Regions from separate parts of the Acinetobacter sp. B-6 genome, predicted to be linked through region 1. Evidence: predicted binding sites of a transcription regulator. Region 1 holds the regulator's gene; each other region holds the start of a gene.
The links. The regulator PhoB, encoded in region 1, activates phosphate uptake and scavenging genes when phosphate is short. The targets are predictions, from matches to a motif close to TGTCATNAANCTGTCATAA.

Region 1 (5,469 bases):
CATTTCCTGAGAAAGTAAAAAGCCGCCAAATTTGGCGGCTTTTCATAGAAAGGTTTATTTTGGTTCTAATTTTTTACTAAATTTGGTCGCAAAACCTGTCAATTTTTGATAACCCGTTGGTAAGATCCGCTGAATCAAATCTAACGTTTTTGCATCATTACCAATCAATAAACGACGTTTATCTTTGAGCACCGCATCAAGCATTTGTTGAGCAGCATCTTCTGGAGGCATACGTAATAATTTATTAAATGCTTTTGCTGACTTATCAGGATTCATGCCCAAAGAACGTAAACTGTCATTCATACGTGCATCATTGGCAATGTTGGTACGAATACCACCCGGATGTACACATAATGCAGATACACCACAGTTTTCGATATCTAATTCTTGACGTAAAGATTCAGTAAAACCACGTACCGCAAATTTTGATGCATTATAAGCAGATTGCGTCGGCTGAGCCGTTAGACCAAATAAGCTTGAAATATTGATAATATGACCATCACCTGTTTTCTTGATGTATGGTAGAAACTCTTTGGTTCCGTATACCACACCCCAGAAATTGATATTCATAATCCATTCAAGCTCTTCATAGGTCGCGCCTTCTACCGTCGAACCTAAAGCAACACCAGCATTATTGAAAATCATGTTCACAGAGCCATGATTTTGTACGGTTTCAGCAGCCCATGTACGCATTTCTTCGACATTTGCCACATTCACTTTCTTTGAAGTAACACGAACATTATAAGGCTTAACCAATTCGATCGTTTCTGCTAAACCTTTTTCATTCACATCACTGATTGATAAATGACAGCCTGCTTTTGCCAGTAAAATCGCAAGCTGTTGTCCCATACCAGAGCCAGCACCTGTAATTGCAGCGACTTTGTTTTTAAAATTTTTCATTGTCTATCCTTTATTAAAATCCGCACACAATAATACTGATAATGTGCAGCTCACCTGCCCAATATAATTTTGACAATAACTATTGTCAATATTATATTGTGAATGAGCAGTTGTTTTTTTATACAAAAAATCTTAAATAGGTTTCAATGACTTTTATTGCTAAAATAACCACTTCTTTGTGACAATCGAACATGACACGAGTAATTTTTTACAATGACTGAATCTCGCTTAACTGAAAAGAAAACCATAAATAAAACCACAAAAGAACGCCAATTCAAAGGCATGTCCTTGTCTGAAAGAAAGCTCGCCCGTCGTGAAAAATTGATTGAAGCAGGCATCGCGGCATATGGAACACATGGTTTCTTTTCCGTGACTGTTAAAGATATTTGTAATGAAGCAAAACTTACTGAACGCTACTTCTATGAGTCATTTAAAAAGAGTGAGGAACTGTTTCAAGTTATTTTTTTACAATTGATTGAACAGTTACAACAAACCGTGATGCAAGGCGTGATGCAAGGTGCGCCAGAGCCTAAAAACATGATCAAAGGCGGTTTGACAGCGATTTTTACCATGTTAAAAAATGACCCACGTGTTGCTCGTATTATTTATATCGATGCCATGCTGGTTCAAGAATTACATAATCATGCGACTATTCACGAAACTATGGGACGTTTTGATCGCTTAATTCACTCTTTTGTGACGCTGATGATGCCGCATATTGAACGAAGTGAACAGGAAATTTCGCTGGTTGCGACTGGTCTAAATGGTTATGTTACACAAATTGCTGTGCGTTGGGTGATGGGTGGTTTTAAACAGTCCTTAGACGAAATTGTTTCAGCATGTGAAGTGGTCTTTGTGTCATTGATTAATACCTTTGCTCCTCAGCCCTAGACTGATTTGAGTAGTGTGAAGTAAGTATAACGGTGTCATCAAACTGTCATATTTGCATTTTTAGTCACCAATTTGATGCTCTTTTTAAGCTGAAACTGCAAAGATTATTTAAAAATGTCATCTAATTTTCATCACATCGCCCATTTTTTGTCACATTTTTTTGCAAAAATTCGTCTACATCTTGTTTTTGCAATGATACTGTCATAATTAATCTTTGTAATAAGCCTGTCATAAATAAAAGACGGTACACCGTTCATACATAGGATATTGCGTTGTGAAAGATGACTATATATTAATCGTCGATGACGAGCTTCCGATTCGAGAAATGATCCATACCTCACTGGATATGGCAGGTTTTCAATGCCTGCAAGCTGAAGATGCAAAACAAGCACATCAAATGATCGTAGACCAACGACCATCATTAATCTTACTCGATTGGATGATGCCCGGTGGTGTAAGTGGTGTAGATTTGTGTCGCCGCTTAAAACGAGATGAGAATCTAGCAGAAATTCCAGTGATTATGTTAACTGCACGTGGCGAAGAAGACCATAAAGTTCAAGGTCTTGATGCAGGTGCGGATGACTACATGACCAAACCATTTTCAACACGGGAATTAGTTTCTCGTATCAAAGCTGTACTTCGTCGTGCCAATGCATTGAGTGGTGAAAAAACCATTGATGCGAACGGCTTAGTGCTTGATCCTGTCAGCCAACGAGTTAGTTTTGGTGACAGTATTTTAGATATGGGACCAACAGAATACCGTTTGTTGGCTTTCTTTATGACCCATCCAGAACGTGCTTATACACGTGCCCAATTACTTGACCAAGTTTGGGGTGGAAATGTTTATATTGAAGACCGTACCATCGATGTGCATATCCGTCGCTTACGCAAAGTACTTGAACCTTATGGCGCAGATCGCTATGTCCAAACTGTTCGTGGAACAGGTTATCGCTTCTCTACACGCGCAGATGTCGCTATAGGTTAAGCACTGTTAAGGTAAATAAATTTCTATGTATGAACCCTATCCCGTCCCAGATCTTGCACGTGAACATAAAAAGTTTCGCTACAGCAGTTTATGGGAGTTTGCAAAACAAGACTTACGCCTGTTGGCTTTTTTATTGGTGATTGGCGGATTTATTGGTTTAGGGATCGGTTATTTTTGGATTTGTATTTCCATCGGTTTTGCCGTTTTTTTTATATTTCAATTGCGCTCTTTGTATTTGGTCAATGAATGGATTTCCAATCGTCCTTATGATTCTCCGCCAAATCTCGAAGGTATTTGGGGAGCGCTTCTATTTAATGTCTATCGTGCACAGCGCCAAGAACGCGTTGTTCAAGCTGAAATGGTTGGCTTGATTGATCGTGCACAATCCTCCTTAGTGGCTTTGGCTGAAGCTGTCGTTTTAACAGATGAACTTCATCAAATCGAATGGTGGAATCCTGCTGCGGAAAAACTTTTAGGTATTCAACCTTTAGATCGTGGTCGTAATATTTTAACCATTATCCGCCAGCCGAGTTTTATTGAATACTTTAATAATATTGACCAATCACCTGATGGTATAAAAATAAAGTCTTCGGTCTATGAAGAACATTATGTACAAATCAAACTGACTCGCTTTGGCAGTGAAAGTCGCTTGTTGGTCGCTTATGATGTAACCCGTGTGCATAATCTTGAGCAGATGCGTAAAGACTTTGTCGATAACATCTCACATGAGCTTCGTACCCCCTTGACTGTACTCAGTGGGTATATTGAAACTTTTACCGACCAAGAAGATCTAAATCCTCGTTGGAAACGCGCCTTTGAACAGATGCAGTCACAAACGCGACGTATGAATGCTTTGGTGAATGATTTATTGTTACTTTCGCGATTAGAAGGCAATAAACAGGTCGCGAAAAATCAAATTATTGATATGCCCAATTTAATGAATCAGCTTTTTGATGATGCGCAAGCCTATAACGTCGATTATGGACATACTTTAAATCTGGATATTGACAGTCATTGTGACCTGATTGGTTCAGATGCAGAACTCGCCAGTGCTTTCAGTAACTTAATTACCAATGCCATTAAATACACACCTAAAGGCGGTACTGTGACGATTGGTTGGCATGATGACACTGAACATGGTTATTTTACAGTTGAAGACACAGGCATTGGGATTGATCCCAAACATATTCCACGTCTAACTGAACGTTTTTATCGTGTAGACAGTGCGAGAAGCCGACAAACAGGTGGAACAGGTCTAGGTTTAGCGATCGTAAAGCATGTTTTAATGCAACATAATGCTTATCTTGAAATTGATTCTAAAGAAAACCAAGGTTCAGTTTTTAGAGTGGTGTTCCCGAAAGAGCGCCTTGATTTTGCAGGCTGATTTTTGATTAATCCAAATGAAATTATTTTTAGATTGTGAATTTAATGGTTTTGGTGGTGAACTGATTTCATTGGCATTGGTCGATGAACAGCATCAATCTTTTTATGAAGTTTTAGAATGCCCAAACCCTGTACCTTGGGTAAACGATCATGTGATACCACGTTTAAACCAACCACCCATTCAATTCAAAAAATTTCAAAGTCGTTTGCAGATTTTTCTATTTCAATATGATCAGATTGAAATCATTGCAGATTGGCCTGAAGATTTCGCTTTATTTATGCGGAGTTTAGTGCTTTCAGCAGGAAAATGTATACGAACACCACCACTTTCCATGCAACTTTGGATGCAAGATCCGATCGAAACTCATGTACCTTCTCAAAACCCACACAACGCTTTAGCAGATGCACAGGCTTTAAAACTGTCTTATTTAAAAGCACATGGGTTTTGATTTATTCTAAAAACTAAAACAAGTTTTATATGAGACCAATCAATATTATTCACTTAACGTAAGTTCGACATAATTTAAATAATGTGAGTTCGATGCAACCACACATCAACACATTGAAAAATAATAAGTATTTGCAGATTCTTGCTGGGTTTCCATCCATTTTTGGGATCAGCCTGCGGCTCGCCATGTTTAGCAGGGGTATATGAACAAGAATGTGCTTAAACAAAAAACTGTGAGAAAAGTGACAAAAATCTTTCGATGAGCGAGGGGTACATCCTCATACCCCCACTCAACATGGCGACATCCATGTCGCCTCAAGATCGCAAGACCATCGATGATTCAAAAGTACAAAATAAATGAATCATCCAAATCACTTGTATGAATAATCAGGCGGTTTGGCTGTACCATCTTTCATCAAGGATTTTTATCAAACTCAGGTTAACTTATTTTGACGTTTGGTTTTATATAGGCAACTGTAACATTTAAGAAGAGTTGTATTTCTTACATGAAAAAACACAACCCCTTATAAATAAAGCAAATTAAAGTGTATGCCCTAAAGCTTCACCCATCACAACAACAGAGTTGGCTTTAAATTGTGCATCCCAATTCATTTTATCTTGCTCAAACAATACAATTGCAGTTGAGCCTAAATAGAAACGTCCAAGCTCAGCACCTTTTTCTAGTGCTAATTCATGATGATTTAATTCTAAGCGCCCAGTTGGCTTCACTTTACCCGTTGCCACAGTTTCAATGCCTGCCACAATCATCGCACCCACTAAAACAACAGCCATACGACCGAGTTCAGTATCAAACAAACACACCATACGTTCGTTACGTGCAAACAAGCCCGGAATATTTTCA
Region 2 (5,469 bases), on a different contig from region 1:
ACACATCGTATTTTGCAGTGTTTGATTACACAGTTAATCGTGAATTATCTGATCAACTGATGGTGGTTAAAACAGATCATCAAGGTCATTTAGATCATTTGAGTTGGGAGAGCTGAAATACAGAGTTAAACCTAACATGTTCATAACTTTGCTAATATGAAACAAAGCTAAAGCTTTAAGCTTGATATATTTAGTATTGAGTTTATATACTTATTTGCACAATCATCAGTACTCAAGTTTTAGCTGAAAAATGAATAGTGCAGTTTAAAAATAATGGATGAACATGGATAGAGATACTCCCATTTATATTTCTTTAACAGGTACGGATAGCCATCAAATCAAAATTCCTGCTGGTCAAGGGAGTTTCTCGATTGGGCGAATAGGCATGGACAAGAAAAAGTTTGATGTTCTTGTCGGTGAAAATGCTGTAATCGATTGGGATGTCTTTAATACCTTTTATACACCACATGGTCAACAAAATGCGCATTTGCATCCTTATGGAGATTGGCCAAGATTTTTTTACTATTGGGGAAATGATACTAGTTTTGTGGAGTGGTCGAAGAAGAGAGTAATTGAAAATTTCTTTTGGCAACCCTCTCGCTCGTTGTGTCTTGATTTGAGTGATGCCCAAATTCGTAATCTTGCAATAAAAAGTAATGATGATCTGATCAAATTGACTTTGGATCAGAGCAATAATATTAGTTTATATTCACTTCATCTCTCTGGAAAAATTGAGCTTTTTGAAATTAAGGCCAAGCAAGAAATTCATCATATTCGAATAGAACCAAATACTGAGAAAGATCAATCTGTATTCGCGTACCATCTTCCAATTATTCCTGACTTGGCAAAAATTAGTTCACTCGATGTAATTGTTAAACCAATTGGTCAGGCTTTTGATTGTGAAAGCTTATTACAGTTTCCTAATTTGAAAAATTTGAACTTAACCGGGAATATAACCAATACAGCATGTTTAAAACAACTTCACCAACTTGAACGTATTGGAATACGCTATGCAGTAAATTTGGAAGGCTTTCCTGCTTTAAATACTTGGGAAAACTTAAGCTCTTTCATTGCATGGAATATTGATGAAAAAACTGGGAAAACATTAAATACCCAATTAAAGCATTTAGCTAAAGAAAAACAATTGGATTATTCTTCGGTGTCTAAACTGAGAAGTCCAATATGGTTTAGCACTGAATATGGAATTCCATTTGAAAACTGGGAAAACAAAAATGCAAAAATTGTGATCAAAGCATATAAATCTGCTTTAAAAAAAATCTCCAAAGCACAGAATGAGCAAGATGTGAAAGAATCAATTATTGAACTTATAGAGATGATTAATACATTACCCAATATTGAAACTGTTGAAAGGGAAGATACAGGAGTTGCTGTACAGCAACTTGTTGAAGCCTCAAAATTTGATATAGACCAAGAAATAGTAAATGTATGGTTCGATAAGGTTCGAGATTTTTAGAAAATGTGTTAGTAAAAAAAACGGCAAGTAAACTTGCCGTTTTTATGTAAACCTTCGATTCGATATTAGAAGTTGTATTCCATACCTAGACCAATAACTGTTTTTTTCTTCTCTGGTGTTGAAGTTGCAGTCCAATCACGCTTTTGTTGACCTACTACACCGTAGAAACGAGCTTGTTTGTTGATGTTGTAGTCTGCACCAATACCATATAAGTCTTGTTTACGGTCATCACGACCATCTAATTCAGTTGTTGCAGAAATATATTCAGCTTTCAATTTAATTGGCGTAGATGGAATTACATAAGCAGCAGTGATGCCATATGCATTTTCTTTTAAGCCTTTAAAAGATGTAACTGTTGTACCAGATGTTGTTGAAACTGTGTCATCTGTTGGTTTAGCAGTTTGCCATAAAGCACCAAGTACTAAACCATCGATACCTGCTGGTTTCAAGTCGATAGAACCTGTAACACGAATCGCATCAGAATAAATTGTGTTGCTACCTAATTCTGAGTTGTAAGCATTGTATTTAGATGCTACACCGAAGTTACCTGCAACTGCTGCTGCTAAACCGTAATCTTTGTTGTCATAAGTAAGTGATGTTGAAATACCATCACCAAAGCCATCGCGGCTGCCTTTTTGACCTTTTGCTGAGTTGTTTAATGCAGAAGATTCTTCACCTTGTTGGAACATGATATTAAAAGCTAAACCAGCCAATAATTTTTTATCAGTTTCAAAACCAATCACATTCTTTAAACGATCTTCACCGACCAAAATTGCAGTCATATCAAGTTCATTGTGATCGTTAAAAATATCTTGGTTGTTTCCTGCAGCATTTTTAAAGTATGAATCAAACTGACCCACTTTCAATGTTGCAATGCCGTCTGATTTAATCCCCACAAAGCGGTTACGGTTACTGAATGCATCACCGTCACCATCAGCACTGATTTGCCATTCTGCTAAATATACAGCAGATAATTTATCAGTTAATTTTTCTTCACCTTTTACACCAATACGAGAAGCATTCGAGTTTACTTTGGTTACGCTTTCGTCTTTAAAGCCATTATTATCGATTTGATCTAAAGTTACGTTGAACTTACCATACAATGTTGGCGCTGCTTGAGCTGCGCTTATGCTAAGGGTGGCGATTGCTGCAGCGAGTAGCACTTTATTCATTGAGATTTCTCCAAAACATGTTCAATGCGAGTTTGCTGTTACTTTTTTTTACTCAGTAAGTCTTGTTTTGAACATGACTTACTAACTTGCATGCAGTATCTGTAAACTTTGTTACATATAAGTGAAGAATAAATGACAATTTGATGACGTAAACTTTATATTGATGTAATTTTGATAAAAAAAAAGAGGCAATAAATGCCTCATTTACAAAGAAAAATTTTATATCAGTGCGGACTTAATTTTTTCAGCCAACACTTTAATTTTTTCTTGATCGCCCATTTGTACAGCATGACGACCTAATTCGTGTACAGAGCTTGGAATAAGATGAAAGTGTACGTGCGGCACAGTTTGTCCAGCTGATGCGCCAGAGAGTTGCATTAAAACAATCCCTTTTGCATCTAAAGCTTTTTCAATTGCCTGAGCAACTTTTTGTACAATTTTAATGGTATAGGCAGCAGCTTCTGGTTCTAAGTCCAATAATGTAATGGCTTTAGTTTTTGGAATAACTAAAGTGTGACCATCTGCCTGTGGCATGATGTCCATAAATGCAAGTACATGATCATCTTCATAAACTTTTAATGCTGGAAGTTCGCCACGTAAAATTCGAGCAAAAATATTCTGATCATCATAAGCCATATTTACTTCCTTAAATGTATGAATGTAATTATTTACAATTCAATTCTTTCTGACGTTCCTTGATAGAGTCAAGTTTTTGTTGCTCTTTTTCAGTAAATTTAGGCTTACTTGTATAACAATTGTCATTATTATATTTTGCCTTTGCCTCAGGATCTTTGAAACAGAAACCTTTTGATGCATAAATCACATTGTAATCATCCTGCAATTTTTTGCATTCTTGTGCATTATCTGCGAAAGCTTGTGTGCCCACAAAAATGGATAAAGCAGACAGTGTAGCAATAAAATATTTGTTCATGAGTTTGCCTCAAAATTGACATAATCGTGTGTCACTTGATTAGATTATAGGGGCTGGTTGTGATTATTCAATGACGAAAAATTAATCTAGTGTAATTTTGCTCCATGATTCATACATTTTTACCGCAGTTGAAAAGTCACTGTCTGGTGTTGCCAAGCTGTTTGCTGCTTGGATTAGGTTTTGTGTTAAGCCAAGAATTGGTGTGGAGAGTTTCGCCTCGCGAACTAAATCAATGGCAATTCCTGTATCTTTTGCCAATAAAGGTAGCCCAAAAGTCAGTGGAAAACTTCTATTGAGAATACGCTGGGGAAGGATTGATTCAGTAACACCACTTTTTCCGCTTGAAGCATTAATACAATCTAATGCCTCATGTAAATTTACGCCATGCGCTTTGAGTGTGGTGAAACCTTCTGCGGCGGCACATAAATGAACTGCCATCATCATATTATTAACAGCTTTAACCGCAAATCCAGCACCGGAATCGCCAACATGTTTGATTAGTTTTCCCATTGCTTGCATTGCAGGCAAAGCGCGTTGGAATGCATCATTCGATCCCCCCACCATGAAGGTGAGTGTGGCATTTTCAGCACCAATGGTTTGTCCGCTTACAGGTGCATCCAAGAATTCAATACCAAGTTGTTTAAGCTGTAATGCTTGTTGACGTGCGGCATCAGGCACACCGCTGGTGCAATCTACCCAGATCGCACCTGATTTAATTTTTAGTCCCTGAATTAAATCATCAACATCTTGACTGGTGGGTAAGCATGAAAAAATTATATCAGCCTGAACAGCCTGTTCTAAAGCTACCTCCTGAGTGCCGAACGCAGTTGCATGTTGTTTGGCTTTTTCAAAATTTCGATTCCATACATATACAGTATCAAAATGTTGAGGCAAATGTGCTGCCATACGATAGCCCATAGCACCTAAACCGATAAATGCAACTGTAGTATTCATAACTGTCTCTTAACTTTTAGTCGATCGTTGTTCTAACCATTTGGATAATGTCGGCCAAAATTCTTCTGCACTTTTTTGGCTAGACATCAGTCCTAAATGTCCTCCAGGGATTAGAGTAAACGTGACATCGCTACTATTTGTCAATTCGATTAAAGGCTTAACTGCATCGGCGGTGACCATTTGATCACTTTTTCCAGCACCCACCAACAAAGAACAATTGATGTTTTTAAGTTCTATTTTATGTCGGCTAAGTTGTATAACACCATTTTTTAGTGGATTTTGAAGCCATACATTAAACAACATATCTTGATTGACACCCCCAGGATAATCCACCATATGATTGAGAAAATTTCCAAGTGTAGCATGCTCATGTAAAAGTGCTCGATCATCTAAATTGAGTAATAATTGTTTGTGACCTTCATACCAGCCTTTGGGATCAAGAATTTTAAATCCAATCGCATTTAGTAAACCAGGAGTATGGATCAGTTTTCTCGGTAAGCCTCCTTTATAAAGTGTATCTTTAAGTTTTTGGTTTTTGATAATCAGACTATTGATTCTTTGATACAGTTTTCCAATTCCACCAGAAGCATAACTGTCGATAGGACTGGCGAGTACAATGAGATTTTTTACATGATTGGGCTGACGTAAAGCACTGTATAGTAATACAAAAATTCCGGCCATACTCCACCCATGCAGTGAAATTTGATCACTTTGTGAATGCTCTCGGATCTTGTCGATACATAAAGGCATCGATTCGTCGATAAAGTAAAGGAAGTTTAAGTCACGATCTTGATAGCTTAATTTTCCCCAATCCAATAAATAAACATCAAAGCCTTGTTCTGTAAAATGTTTGATTAATGAGCGATACGGGTATAGATCATAGATCGCCATATTAATCGACAACGGTGCGGTAAAAACCAAAGGTTCTTTAAACTTTT
Region 3 (5,469 bases), on a different contig from region 1:
GTAGCCTCAAAAGCAGAGAACGAAAATAGTGTTGCCCTTGGGACTAACGCTGTTTCAAACTATGGTGGTATTGCAATCGGGAGTGGAGTTAAAGCCTCTAATGGTGGTTCAACGGTTATAGGTAGCAATAGTGTTGCTTTAGCAAATAATGCACATGTTATTGGTACAAATAACCGTTCTGAGCAACAAAATAGTAGCATTTTAGGGAATGAAAATCAGATATTGACCTCAAGTGGTACAAGCCTTGCCATTGGAAACAACAATATATTAACCAGTGGTGGTGCAGCAACTTTAGGATTTGGTAACCAAGTTTCAGGCGCTAGCACGCTTGCGCTTGGTACTGGTAATAATGTGACAAATATGAATACTACAGCGGTTGGAATCGGAAATCAGATTTCAGGAAATGGCAGTATTGCATTGGGAACAGATAACACTGTTCAAAGTGATTCATCTGGGATTTTAGGTAGATATAACCAAGTTAATAAAGGTAGTGTAGCCTATGTTCTTGGACAGGCAAATAATGTTAGTGGTAGCTCTTCTGCTATAGTGGGTATCAGTAATATTGTTGCAAACAACAATACCTTTGTATTAGGTAATCAAGTTACTACTACTCAAGATAATAGCGTTATATTAGGAAATAAATCTACAGATCGAGTAGCGACTTCTGAGTCAAAAGTCAGCATCAATGGTCAGGACTATGCCTTTGCGGGTGTAGGCTCTGCGAGTAATGGTGTGGTCAGTGTTGGTAAAGTCGGTGGTGAACGTCAGATCATCAATGTGGCGGCAGGAAAAGTCAGCAGTGACAGTACCGATGCAGTGAATGGTTCACAACTTTATGCAACCAATCAAGCGATTACCGAAGTAGGAAAGTCGGCAGCGGTAGCAAAAACTGAAGTTGTAGAAGGTGATAACATTGTTGTGACCGAAACTCAAGGTAAAAATGGTCAAAGTGTTTACAACGTTGCAACTGCGAAAGAAGTGAGTTTTAACAAGACTACAGTAGGTAAGGTGATCACCGACAGCGCAACAGGTAAAATCACAGGTTTGACTGCGGGTGAAGTCAGTGCGACCAGTACAGATGCGATAAATGGTTCACAACTTTATGCAACTCATAAAGCGATTGCAGACAGTAAAACCCATTATGTCAGCGTCAATGATGATGGTGTGCAAGCAGATAACTACAACAATGACGGTGCAACTGGTAAAAATGCACTGGCAGTCGGTGTAGGGAGTAAAGCAGCAGGTGAAAATGCTGTAGTGATTGGTTATAACAACAATGTTGCACAAGATAAAACGGTTGCATTAGGTAGTTCGATCACCACCACTCAAGCCAACAGTGTTGTATTAGGCAATGAATCCACAGATCGTGCTGCAACTTCTGAATCTAAAGTGACCATTCTTGGTCAGGACTATGCCTTTGCGGGTGTAGGCTCTGCGAGTAATGGTGTGGTCAGTGTCGGTAAAGTCGGTGGTGAGCGTCAAATCGTCAATGTTGCAGCGGGGCAACTCAGTGCAACCAGTACAGATGCAGTCAATGGCTCACAACTCTATGCGACCAATCAGGCAATTTCATCATTACAAGGTCAAGTGGGTGGCGCAAAAAGTACTGTAACTGAAGGCAAAAATACCACCATCACTAAAACCACCAATGCAGATGGTTCAACTGATTACCAAGTGGCAACCAAAGATGATGTGAGCTTTGACTCAGTCACCGTAGGTAACATCAAAGCTGATGCACAAAGCAATAAGATCAGTGGGTTGGCTGATGGCGAAGTGAGTGCAACATCCAATGAAGCTGTTAATGGTAGCCAACTTCATGGAACTGCTGAAAGTGTTGCCAATGTTTTGGGTGGCAATGCAAAAGTTAATGCAGATGGTACTGTCAGCACCAGCAATATTGGCAACACAGGTAAAGACAATGTGCATGATGCCATTGCTTCATTACAAGGGCAGGTAGCAGGTTCTAAGACCAGTGTCTCTGCGGGTAAAAATACTGTAGTGAACAGTAGTACCAATGCAGATGGATCAAATAATTATCAAGTGGCTTTGGCAGATGACATTAACTTGAACTCGGTAACTGCAAATCAAGTTACAGCCAATCAGGTAAAAGCAGACCAAGTGATTGCCAATCAAGTCATGGCAAATCAGGTCAATGTCGGTAAAGTGACTATTGATGGGACCAGTAATAAAGTCAGTGGTTTAGCCAATGGTACGATTAGCAAAGACTCTACAGATGCGATTAATGGTTCACAGTTGCATCAAACCAATAGCAATGTTGCACAGTACCTCGGCGGTGGCTCAACATTGAACCAAGATGGTTCAATCGGAGCACCAACGTACAATGTTGCTGGTGGAACTTATCATAATGTAGGGGATGCTTTGGGTGCAGTCGATACACGTGTTAGCAACCTTGAACAAGCGTTCTACAATACCAACAAAAATTTAGATGATTTACGCAACGATACCTATGCAGGGATTGCAGGCGCAATGGCTGTGGGTAATTTACCGCAACCAACTGAAGCAGGTATGAGCATGATGAGTGCGGGTCTTTCAGGTTATCGCGGTGAAACAGCCGTCGCAGTGGGTATTAGTGCGATTAGCGACAGCAACAAGATCATCTGGAAAATGGGTGCTTCTGCAGATAGCCGTAGCAATATCGGCGGTGCTGTATCGGTAGGCTACCAATGGAAATAATCTAAACAGGAAGTTTTGATTTCAGCATTTTTCATGTGACTCCCTCAAAACTTAGTCCCTCCGGGGACTGAGTTTTTTATAGTTATATTTTTCGAGTCTAAGCGAAAGTTGGCTTTAAATTTGCACCTTTATATTTTGTATAACGCTAAATTGTATTGTCGAAATTTAAGCAAAGCTTATTCAAAAATAGTGTTTGTTTTTTCATCAAATTGTCACAAATATCGCAGATACTGAGTGGAAATATTGGTCACCTGTCATATTTGACGGAAATATTACAAATATTATTTCAGGGTGAAATGTAAAAATTTACTCAAATTAATTTTATTTAATTATTTTAAATCATTGAATAAAATAAATAAAAATATAGATTGAGTCGCAAGTATTGCGAAATACTGAAGTGAAAAAAGTAAAAAATTCACTTCATTGGGGAGCTATTTGTCATATAATTGTCACAATTTAATTGAACAATAAGCGCATTCTAATATTCGCTTACCTTCTGCATGAATTCGAATTTACCTCCCGTCTCAGATTCTGCATCATCGTCTCAAGCTGCTAAATCGACGAATGTGCATGTACCTACACCGAAGTTTTTTATGCCGGTGTTTCTGACGATTATTATTGCAACCTTGATTTATATCGGGGTGCAAGTTAGTGCAGATTTAGCACATGTTCCACCTTTAAGTCTTTATTCAGTCATTCTTTTAGCGACTGCTTTATTCATTGCTTTAGGCTTTGAGTTTGTAAATGGTTTTCATGATACTGCTAATGCTGTGGCTACCGTGATTTATACCAACGCCTTACCTGCACCAGTTGCAGTGATGTGGGCAGGTTTCTGTAATTTTCTTGGGGTCATGGTTGCAAGTGGTGCTGTTGCATACGGGATTATTGCATTACTTCCTGTTGAATTAATCATGAATGTGGGTAGTGGTGCTGGCTTTGCAATGGTTTTTGCAATGCTGATTGCTGCAATTCTCTGGAATCTAGGAACTTGGTTTTTAGGGATTCCTGCATCGAGTTCTCATACCTTGATTGGTTCAATTTTAGGTGTCGGAATCATGAACTACATTTTGCACGCATCCAGCGGTGCAAGCGGTGTAGACATGGATCAAGTTATTAAAGTCGGCAAAGCATTGTTGTTTTCTCCTTTAATTGGTTTTGCCTTTGCAGCAGTGGTCTTCCTGATTGTTAAAAAGCTGTTTAAAAAGCAACTTGAATTGTTCCAACCACCAGAAGGTAATAAACCACCACCACCTTTGATTCGTGCAATTCTTATTTTTACCTGTACAGGGGTAAGTTTTGCGCATGGTTCAAATGATGGTCAAAAAGGTATGGGGCTGATCATGCTGATTTTGATTGGTATTGTGCCTTTGGCTTATTCTTTAAACCGTGGTTTGGACCAACAGCATTTACAGTCATTCTCACAATTGTCTGGTCAAACAGCGACAGCGATTTATGCAGAACATGCTGATATTCCAGATGAGCAAGCTCGTGCAACGATCACGAAGTTTATTCAAACCAAAGAGTTAAATCCTGCGGTTGTTCCTGCTTTAGCAAGTTTGACCGATCATTTGGGTGAGCGTGTAGGTCAGTTTGGAAATCTTCAGGATATTCCAGAAGCTGAAGTATCATCTTTACGCAATGATATGTACTTAAGTACAACAGCATTCAAGCGTTTGGATAAAGCTGATCAACTTCCAAAAATGGATGAAGCTCAAGCTAAAGTTGTAAAAGATTACCGCAAGAATCTCGATTCATTCTTACAATATATTCCAAACTGGGTAAAAGTTGCTGTTGCCTTGGCTTTAGGTCTAGGTACGATGGTGGGTTGGAAGCGTATTGTGGTGACTGTGGGTGAACGTATTGGTAAGCATCATATGACATATGGTCAGGGCATGTCTGCTGAACTGGTAGCAATGTCAACGATTGCTGCTGCGGATGGTTTTGGTTTGCCTGTATCAACAACCCATGTCCTGAATAGTGCGGTTGCAGGAACGATGGTTGCCAACAAATCTGGCTTAAATTTTGCGACTGTCAAAACCATTCTTTCTGCTTGGATCTTTACTTTACCTGCAACCATTTGTTTATCAGGTGGATTGTTCTGGTTATTGTTAAAAGTATTTAATTAAAAGCAGTCGTATTGATTTTTCTGAAAAAGAATGTTGGCTGTCATGGCATTTAAAATATTTAAAAGTGTACTTCGGTACACTTTTTTCAAATGGTGTATGCGTTTTTGCAATGCGAATAACACAATTTCACCATTGAAAAAAACTTTTAAAATAACTATGGTGTGGCAGTAAATCACACTTGAGAAAAATGAGCATGTATTTAAGAAAAGCACTGTATGCTGCTGTGTTATTTGGAATGTCTTTACCTGTTTTGGCTCAGGGAATTGTATTAAATAATCAAGATATCCGTACAGATTTAAACTGGTTAAATCAACAAGGTGTGATTCAAATCAGCACTTCAACTTGGCCAATGAGTGGTGATGAAATTCAACGTGCATTATCTCAAGCAAAGATTTCGAACAACACACAACAAAAAGTTATTGATTCAATTCAAAATGCATTAAAAGCTGATAATCAAACAGCAAAACTGGGTTTATTTGCAGAAACAGATCAAAAAAATATTCCGCAAGCTTTTGGCGATCGTGAAAAAGCACAATATGTTGGTTCACTTGAGTTTAATGGTGGTGGTGAAAACTGGGATGCCAAGCTGCGTGTGAATGGCGAAAAAGATCCTCAGATTGACAATCGCCGTGATGTCAATGTTGAAGGC

Region 2: a site for PhoB is predicted at 2,777-2,795, ahead of AC1Z3T_RS04300 (porin). Genes of this name have one in related genera too.
Region 3: a site for PhoB is predicted at 3,131-3,149, ahead of AC1Z3T_RS17135 (inorganic phosphate transporter). Genes of this name have one in related genera too.

The regions. Positions count from the first base shown of each region.
Region 1 covers NZ_JBXPBY010000011.1:143,292-148,760, forward strand. Annotated here, with positions in the region: gene AC1Z3T_RS14675 (SDR family NAD(P)-dependent oxidoreductase) at 55-900, opposite strand; gene AC1Z3T_RS14680 (TetR/AcrR family transcriptional regulator) at 1,114-1,791, shown strand; gene phoB (phosphate regulon transcriptional regulator PhoB) at 2,066-2,776, shown strand; gene phoR (phosphate regulon sensor histidine kinase PhoR) at 2,802-4,160, shown strand; gene AC1Z3T_RS14695 (hypothetical protein) at 4,177-4,608, shown strand; gene asd (archaetidylserine decarboxylase) at 5,148-5,469, opposite strand, start outside.
Region 2 covers NZ_JBXPBY010000002.1:336,298-341,766, reverse strand. Annotated here, with positions in the region: gene AC1Z3T_RS04310 (DUF2004 domain-containing protein) at 1-116, shown strand, start outside; gene AC1Z3T_RS04305 (hypothetical protein) at 284-1,474, shown strand; gene AC1Z3T_RS04300 (porin) at 1,540-2,646, opposite strand; gene AC1Z3T_RS04295 (HIT family protein) at 2,866-3,282, opposite strand; gene AC1Z3T_RS04290 (YARHG domain-containing protein) at 3,311-3,577, opposite strand; gene AC1Z3T_RS04285 (NAD(P)-dependent oxidoreductase) at 3,659-4,531, opposite strand; gene AC1Z3T_RS04280 (alpha/beta fold hydrolase) at 4,541-5,469, opposite strand, start outside.
Region 3 covers NZ_JBXPBY010000015.1:71,303-76,771, reverse strand. Annotated here, with positions in the region: gene AC1Z3T_RS17140 (YadA-like family protein) at 1-2,694, shown strand, start outside; gene AC1Z3T_RS17135 (inorganic phosphate transporter) at 3,195-4,820, shown strand; gene AC1Z3T_RS17130 (capsule assembly Wzi family protein) at 5,014-5,469, shown strand, end outside.